One region of the Occallatibacter sp. FHG110214_02 genome, then DNA from elsewhere that is predicted to be linked to it. Evidence: riboswitches for the same ligand, from Rfam matches in the RefSeq annotation. Region 1 holds a riboswitch; each other region holds the start of a gene.
What was found. A riboswitch is a leader RNA that binds a small molecule or an ion and turns the genes downstream of it on or off. The one in region 1 is predicted to bind cobalamin.

Region 2: another riboswitch for cobalamin. It lies ahead of cobU (bifunctional adenosylcobinamide kinase/adenosylcobinamide-phosphate guanylyltransferase); the one in region 1 lies ahead of AC5S3R_RS17940 (carboxypeptidase-like regulatory domain-containing protein).
Region 3: another riboswitch for cobalamin. It lies ahead of AC5S3R_RS14275 (ribonucleoside-diphosphate reductase subunit alpha); the one in region 1 lies ahead of AC5S3R_RS17940 (carboxypeptidase-like regulatory domain-containing protein).

The regions. Positions count from the first base shown of each region.
Region 1 covers NZ_JBZYWK010000025.1:72,186-74,441, forward strand. The annotation lists partial or broken gene AC5S3R_RS17935 (histidine phosphatase family protein) at 203-610, shown strand; cobalamin riboswitch at 706-905, shown strand; gene AC5S3R_RS17940 (carboxypeptidase-like regulatory domain-containing protein) at 946-1,671, shown strand; gene AC5S3R_RS17945 (outer membrane beta-barrel protein) at 1,668-2,256, shown strand, end outside.
Region 2 covers NZ_JBZYWK010000021.1:23,754-26,009, reverse strand. The annotation lists gene AC5S3R_RS16310 (TonB-dependent receptor) at 1-119, opposite strand, end outside; cobalamin riboswitch at 432-626, opposite strand; cobalamin riboswitch at 726-902, shown strand; gene cobU (bifunctional adenosylcobinamide kinase/adenosylcobinamide-phosphate guanylyltransferase) at 1,059-1,595, shown strand; gene cobT (nicotinate-nucleotide--dimethylbenzimidazole phosphoribosyltransferase) at 1,592-2,256, shown strand, end outside.
Region 3 covers NZ_JBZYWK010000016.1:69,082-71,337, reverse strand. The annotation lists gene AC5S3R_RS14275 (ribonucleoside-diphosphate reductase subunit alpha) at 1-995, opposite strand, end outside; cobalamin riboswitch at 1,097-1,289, opposite strand; gene AC5S3R_RS14270 (hypothetical protein) at 1,439-1,840, shown strand; gene AC5S3R_RS14265 (efflux RND transporter periplasmic adaptor subunit) at 1,908-2,256, shown strand, end outside.

The DNA of each region.
Region 1 (2,256 bases):
AGTCACAAACGTCGCAAAGGAAATCATCCGTGTACCCAAACTAATCCTGATCGCTCATGCAGCCACGCAAGCACAAAGGCGAGCAGCCTTTCCGCTCGATGAGCCCATTGCTGAAGAAGAGATTGCCAGGATTACCAAAACCAATTGGGTGCTACCTCGCGCAGAATATATCTACTTCGCGCCAGAATAGCGCACACAGCAAACAGCACACTACTTGAGATTGCAGGCTGTTGTCGCTCCCGCACTGCGCGATTGCTACTATGGGAGATGGCAGGGCCGAAGCATGGAAGATGTGCAGACAACAGAGCCGGATGGAATCCTGGCATGGTTGACGGACGCGAGTGCCTCTCCTCATGGCGGCGAGTCCATTGAAGAACTAGTAGCCAGGGCTGGAAGCTGGATGAAAGAACAAGGTGATTTGGGTCACACCTCTACGGTTGCAATTACTCATCCAGCAGTAATTCGTGCCGCTATTGTTCACGCTCTGCATATCCCCGCACAGACATTCTGGCACTTCGACATTGCGCCGCTATCTCTTACAGATATTAGGTTTAGCCGCGGACAGTGGACCGTGCGATGTACCGGCTGCTCTTTGCACACAGCAGAGTAGGCAAGCGGGAGCGACGCAAGCAACGGACCTGTTCGTCTTGAATCACCACATACAGGTACTACAGCAATTTTTGGCTTGGTAGTGCTGTGCTATGGTGAGTTTCAGATATTCCGGGTGCCCGCGAGGGCGTAATAGGGAAGCCGGTATAAGTCCGGCACGGTCCCGCCACTGTAATCAGGACATGGAGCTTCCAAGTCGCCACTCGGATGAAACCGGGGAAGGCAGCAGCTCTGCAAGCTGCATAGCTGCAGCTTGACCTGAGAGTCAGGAGACCTATCCAGGATGAATTTACGATTTTTCTCCGCGTGGAAACGGAGGCAATCGCTCGCAAATCTTTGAGCCTCGCCTACCCTTTTCTCGCCTGCGAGGTGTTTGTGTTTTATCCAGTGCTTAATGCTCTTCATGTTGCTAGCCGAAAGAGCGTTGCTTCTCTTCTCTTCCTTACATTTTTTCTACTGGGTGCGCTTCCTGTTTTTGCCGCAAGCGGTGGAAGCATCTCCGGCGGAGTCGCAGACCCCAGCGGCGCTGTGATTGTCGGAGCAACGCTCAAGCTGGTAAGCACCACGCAGCAGACAGTGTGGCAGGCAGTCACGGACAAGGAGGGGCGTTACTCCTTTCCAGATCTTCCAGTAGGACATTACGACCTGACTATCACTGCCAATGGATTTGCACCTCAGAAGGAGATCGACGTTGCCGTTGATACGGATTCAGCCATCCGGCTGGATTTTGTTCTTGCTGTTGGAGAGCAAGCGGATACGGTGACAGTAACAAGCGATGCCGCCGTGCAGATTGAAACTACCGCGACACATCTCGGCGAGGTTGTTTCCGGTGCGCAGATGACTGCGGTCCCCTTGAATGGGAGAAGCTATACGGATCTGCTCGCGATTCAGCCGGGCGTTGCACCTATTTCGACGCTCTTGCCCAGTTCCGTCATTATGGCGGGAGTTACTGGAAGCCTCGATCCTTCAGGAGATCTTAACCCCGGCAACCTTGCAATAACGGGCAACGTGAGTCCTCCAATGGATTTCTCGTCAACGGAATCGATGTGCAGGAGCACATGAATGGTGGTACCTCCATCATTCCTAACCTTGATTCCATCGAGCAGTTCCGCGTTCTGACCAACAACTTCGATCCGGAATACGGCAACTACAACGGCGGGATGGTCACTGTTGTTAGCAAATCAGGCGCAAGCCAATTTCATGGAGAAGCGTTTGAATTTCTGCGCAACACTGATCTCGATGCGCGTGGATATTTTGATCCCACACGCTCTGTTTTCCGGCAAAACCAATTTGGTGGAACGGCAGGAGGCCCAGTAAGAAAAGACAAGATATTTTTCTTTGCCGATTACCAAGGCACGCACACCACGCAAGGCATCTCTACCGGAAACATAACGGTGCCTACTACTGCTCAGCGTGGCGGCAATTTCCTTGACCCCTCTTCAAGTCAGAGCCAACTTACTGGCAGAGTCAGCGGGTCATACCTTGCGTCGCTGCTTACGCAAGAACTTGGCTATGCAGTTTCCGCAGGAGAAGCCTATTCACAAGTCTTTTCCAATGGTGTAATTCCACAGAGTGCATGGTCTGCGCCAGCAAAGAATTTGCTCCAATACATTCCGAAGCCCAATACCGGCACCAGCCAGTTTTCTA
Region 2 (2,256 bases), on a different contig from region 1:
ACGGCTACTCCGGCGGGGTCTCTCACAACCCCACTGAAGCTTGTATTCCCCTGCGCCCAAGCAACTGCACAAGCTAGAAAGAAAACACTGGCAATCCTCAAAATGAACCGCAATTTCATGCTGACTCCTCCCTGGATACGGGATGTTGCCGTTAAATGGCTTAATTTGTACGAGGATTCCAGCGACTATTACGAGAACATGGTGGCAGCTGTGGCTACGCATTGGGAGCCGTGGCATAGAGATCCCGCAGCCCTGCTTCTGCCGCTGCGTGCGCCGCCAATCAAGAAAGGTAAACATCCGTCGAGGAGTCCGCGCCTCAAAATAATTGAGCTAGAGCGACCGCAACGATGGAATAAAAGAAGGGTAGAGAAGAGAGGAAAAGCCGAACCGAAGAACGTCCTCATCCTGCCCTCCGCTTTCACCGAAACGGGGCGCATCTTAACTACGAGGCAGGTATCCTGACTTGCAGGTCATCACCCGTCGCAGCCTTCCCATTCCTTTCGGAACAGTGGCATAGATTGCGAAGGATTCACTGCTTACAGTGGCGGGACCGTGCGGGATTTACACCCGCTTCCCTCTGTGATCTGCTTTCAATTTCAGCAGATACCTCGAAGTAAATTTATCCTAACATGCACCTGCGCGATGAAATGCTGCTAAGTCACAATTGATCTCGAAAGCGGAATGCATCGACTCAAACATCCATTGACCTGTCGAGTTCCAAGAATTTATCTTTCAATTCATCTGGTGTTCGGGAAGGCGGTGCGATTCCGCCACTACCCCGTAACTGTGACGCTGAGAGACCGGCACTCCTTTTGGAAGCCACTGGAGATCAAACCTCCGGGAAGGCTGCTCGATCTTGTCGAAGCGAAAGTCAGGAGACCGGCCAGATGCCAATCTGGGCTTGTTCGACTTCGATGGGAGAGTCGAAGAGTGTATTTGTGGTGTCCGGCTTCTAAAGCTGACGCACGCAGCGGCCTTAGTATTTCTTCCCGCCTGTCTATTTAGCGTTGCGTAAGTGACGCGGAGAACGGTGCATGTGTTCAGCTTCTGCCCGAGATGTGACTCTCGTATTAGGTGGTGTCCGCAGCGGCAAGAGCCGCTATGCCCTACAACTCGCGTCGAGAGCGGAAAAGGTCACTTTCCTCGCGACAGCGGAGCATCGTCAGGACGAGGAGATGCAGCGCAAAATCAAACGGCATCGTTCTGAACGGCCTGAGCATTGGACAACCATCGAAGAACCCCTGAACTTGGTGGAGGTAATTGAATCGGTAAGGGACTGTGACTTATTGGTTGTAGATTGCCTGACGCTGTTTGCAGGGAAGCTTCTTGAAGTCTATGAAAGCGATGCAGCAGCGATCAACAAAAGCATAGATGCGCTGTGTACGTCCCTCACATCAAATCGATTCACCATCGTGCTGGTTTCCAACGAGGTCGGGAGCGGAGTTGTTCCAGCTTTCGAGATGGGGAGACGATACAGGGACCTGCTCGGCGAGATCAATCAGCGTATTGCCGCAGTAGCTGACCATGTCGTTTTAATGGTGGCAGGGCTTCCACTTGTGCTCAAGGGCTCTCTCAGCGAAAAGGAGGGCATGTGACCGTTTCCATAAATCCAGCCGCGAAGCCTGAGATGAGCCAACCTGGCATTGACGAGTTGATTAGAGCGATTAGTCCGCCGAGCGAAGAATGGCGCGCAAGGGCACGCCTGCATCTCGACAGCTTGACGAAGCCACTCGGGAGCCTGAGCAGGCTTGAAGACATTGCGGCCCAAATTGTAGCGATTCGAGGCGAAAGAATCACGGAACCGGTAAGCAAAGCAGCCTATGTTTTTGCTGCAGATCATGGGATCACAGAAGAAGGCGTTAGCGCATATCCACGTGAAGTGACCCGGCAGATGGTTCTGAACTTTCTAGCGGAGGGCGCCGCAATCAACGTGTTAGCGCGATTGCACCACGCAGCATTGCACGTCGTCGATGTAGGTGTGGATGCGGAATTTGGCTCGATTGCGGGGCTTCTCGATCGCAAGGTGCGGCGCGGCACGCGGAATATGCTGCATGAAGCTGCGATGAGCGAAGAAGAAGTTGGGAAAGCATTGCGTGTCGGTTATCAGCTTGGAACTGACGCCGCTGCTGCTGGACATAACATCCTTGCAATTGGAGAAATGGGAATTGGCAACACGACCGCTGCCAGCGCTGTGACTTGCGCGCTGATCGGTGTTGCAGCTATAGAGGCAACCGGCAAGGGCACTGGAGTTGATCC
Region 3 (2,256 bases), on a different contig from region 1:
TCGCGCAGGGCAAGGCCCATGGATACGCGCATGAAGAAAGCTTGCGGAAGCTCGAAGCGGATGCCGCTGGTCTGCAGGAAGTAGCGGTCGTAGAGCGTCTGCAGGCCGAGGAACTGGAAGTTGCGGTCGCGCTCAGGCTTGAGGGCGTTGGCGAGGCGCTTCAGATCGAAGCTGGCCATTTCCTTGTCGAGGATTTGCAACTCGATGCCGCGACGAACGAATTCGGGGAAGTATTCGGCGTAGTCGACTTTGCGATGCTGCTGGTGCGTGTCCTTTGCCGCGAAGAGGAAGGTGAGCGCTTCGTCGTGCAGGATATTCAGGAGCAGGCGGGCGCTGACGTAGGCGTAGTTCGGTTCCTGCTCGACGAGCGTGCGCGCGGCCATGGTCTGCGCGAGGCCGAGTTCGTGGAGTTGGATTCCGTCATAAACATTGCGACGTACTTCCGCCATGACCGCGTCCGCGGAGACTCCGTCGAGGCCGGCGCAGGCGTCGGTGATGTCGCGGAAGAGTTGCCCTTCATCGAGCGGCTCTGTGCGGCCATCGGCGAAACGTACGTGCAGGCGCGGCTGCAGAACGGTGGTCTGCTCTTCGTGTTTGCGGCGCTCTTGCGCGCGCTCTTCGCGATAGAGAACGTAGGCACGGGCGATCTTGTGCTCGCCGCTGCGCATGAGCGCCAACTCTACCTGGTCCTGGATATCTTCAATATGGATGGGGCGGCCGGGCTGCGAGCGGCGGTTCAGCGTTTCGACAATCTGCGCGGTCAGTGTTTCCACGGCATCGCGGATGCGGCGTGAGGCGGCGGCGTCCGCGCCTTCCACGGCTACAAAAGCTTTCGTAATGGCTAAAGTGATTTTGTTGGAGTCGAACGGAGAGAAGCTACCGTTGCGGCGGATTACCTGGAGGCCGGTGGACTGCTGCGGAGCCTGGTCGAAGTTGTTGGAGACGGGTGGAGGAACGGCAGGACGGGATGGGAGGTCGTGCGTCAGGGCGGCCATGGGGGAATCTCCTTATGGCCTCGGACGGGTTTGCGGGGAGACAGAGATGGCTCTCGGAGTGTCCGAAAGCTTTTCTGCTACCTCGCCTCCCCTCGGAGGCGTGAGCGTATGTCTTCGTGGCAGGTCTTCGGACTTACAGGCGGCCTACTTGCTCCAGCTTCCCGGCCTGTTTAGGACTAGTGCTTTGGTTGGAGCGTTCGTTCCTGATTACCGCTGCGGGGCAGTTCCGGACTCGCACCGGGTTCCCTTTTCACCGGATTTTGTTAATCCGGCACCGCGAAGTGAAGATAACTATGGCATGTGGCCAGACGGAAGTCAACCCCATATCTTGGGGTGTCTGTGCAAAAAACTGGCAGGTCTGTGGATAGCTCGTCCGTTGTTCGGGATAGGGACAGGAGCGTGTAAAATTATCCCAAGCTGCACTGTATTGGGAGAATTTTGGGGTGGAGTTACCTGCCACAAATCGCCGCTGGACGGATTTGGCGCCTTGGTCGCGCCGAATTTTTCTATTGGCAATCCTGATGCTGGGGGTGGGGGTTTTTTCCTGGGGCACGGCATACAAGATGTCGCTCTACCGGGTTTCGCCCATCCACAATAAGGTTCCCGTTGCCAAGCTTCTGACGCAATCCAGCAAGGCGATTCAAGACAAGGTTGTGTCTGTCACAACGCCGCGTAGCTTGACGGCGTTGCCTTTGCTGCTGGACCTGGCGTTGCTGATGTTTGCGCTGGATTTGCGTAAGGGATGGTCTCAGGCCGTGCTGGCGCATAAGCCTTTGCGGCGTTTGTCACTCTATTTCCCTCCCGCATTGTTCCTGCGCCCTCCTCCTTTTCCTCTTCACGGATAAATTGCCTCCGGCAGATGCCGGTCGCGTTCTTTCTATCTTGCATTTCCGTTGAAAGAGGTTTCTGCCCATGCGCGGCAAACGCATTCTTGTCTACGCACTTTGCGTAGCTGTGGCGGTCATTGCGATCGCTCTTGTTTTTCATCCTTTTCAAACATCTAAACAGACTGCTACAGCGCAGCCATTGCGTGTCGTTTCTGTTGTGCAAGCGCGGCGCGGAGAGATTGCGCGTCAGCTTGTGCTGGCGGGAGTCTTCCAGGCATTTCAGGAAATTGATGTGCATGGAAAAGTCTCCGGCTATGTGCGGCATATCAACGTTGATATAGGCGACCGCGTGCGGCAGGGGCAGACGCTGGCTGTGTTGGAAGTGCCTGAGCTTGATGCACAGGTGGAAGGCGCTCAGGCTGGCGTAACACGCT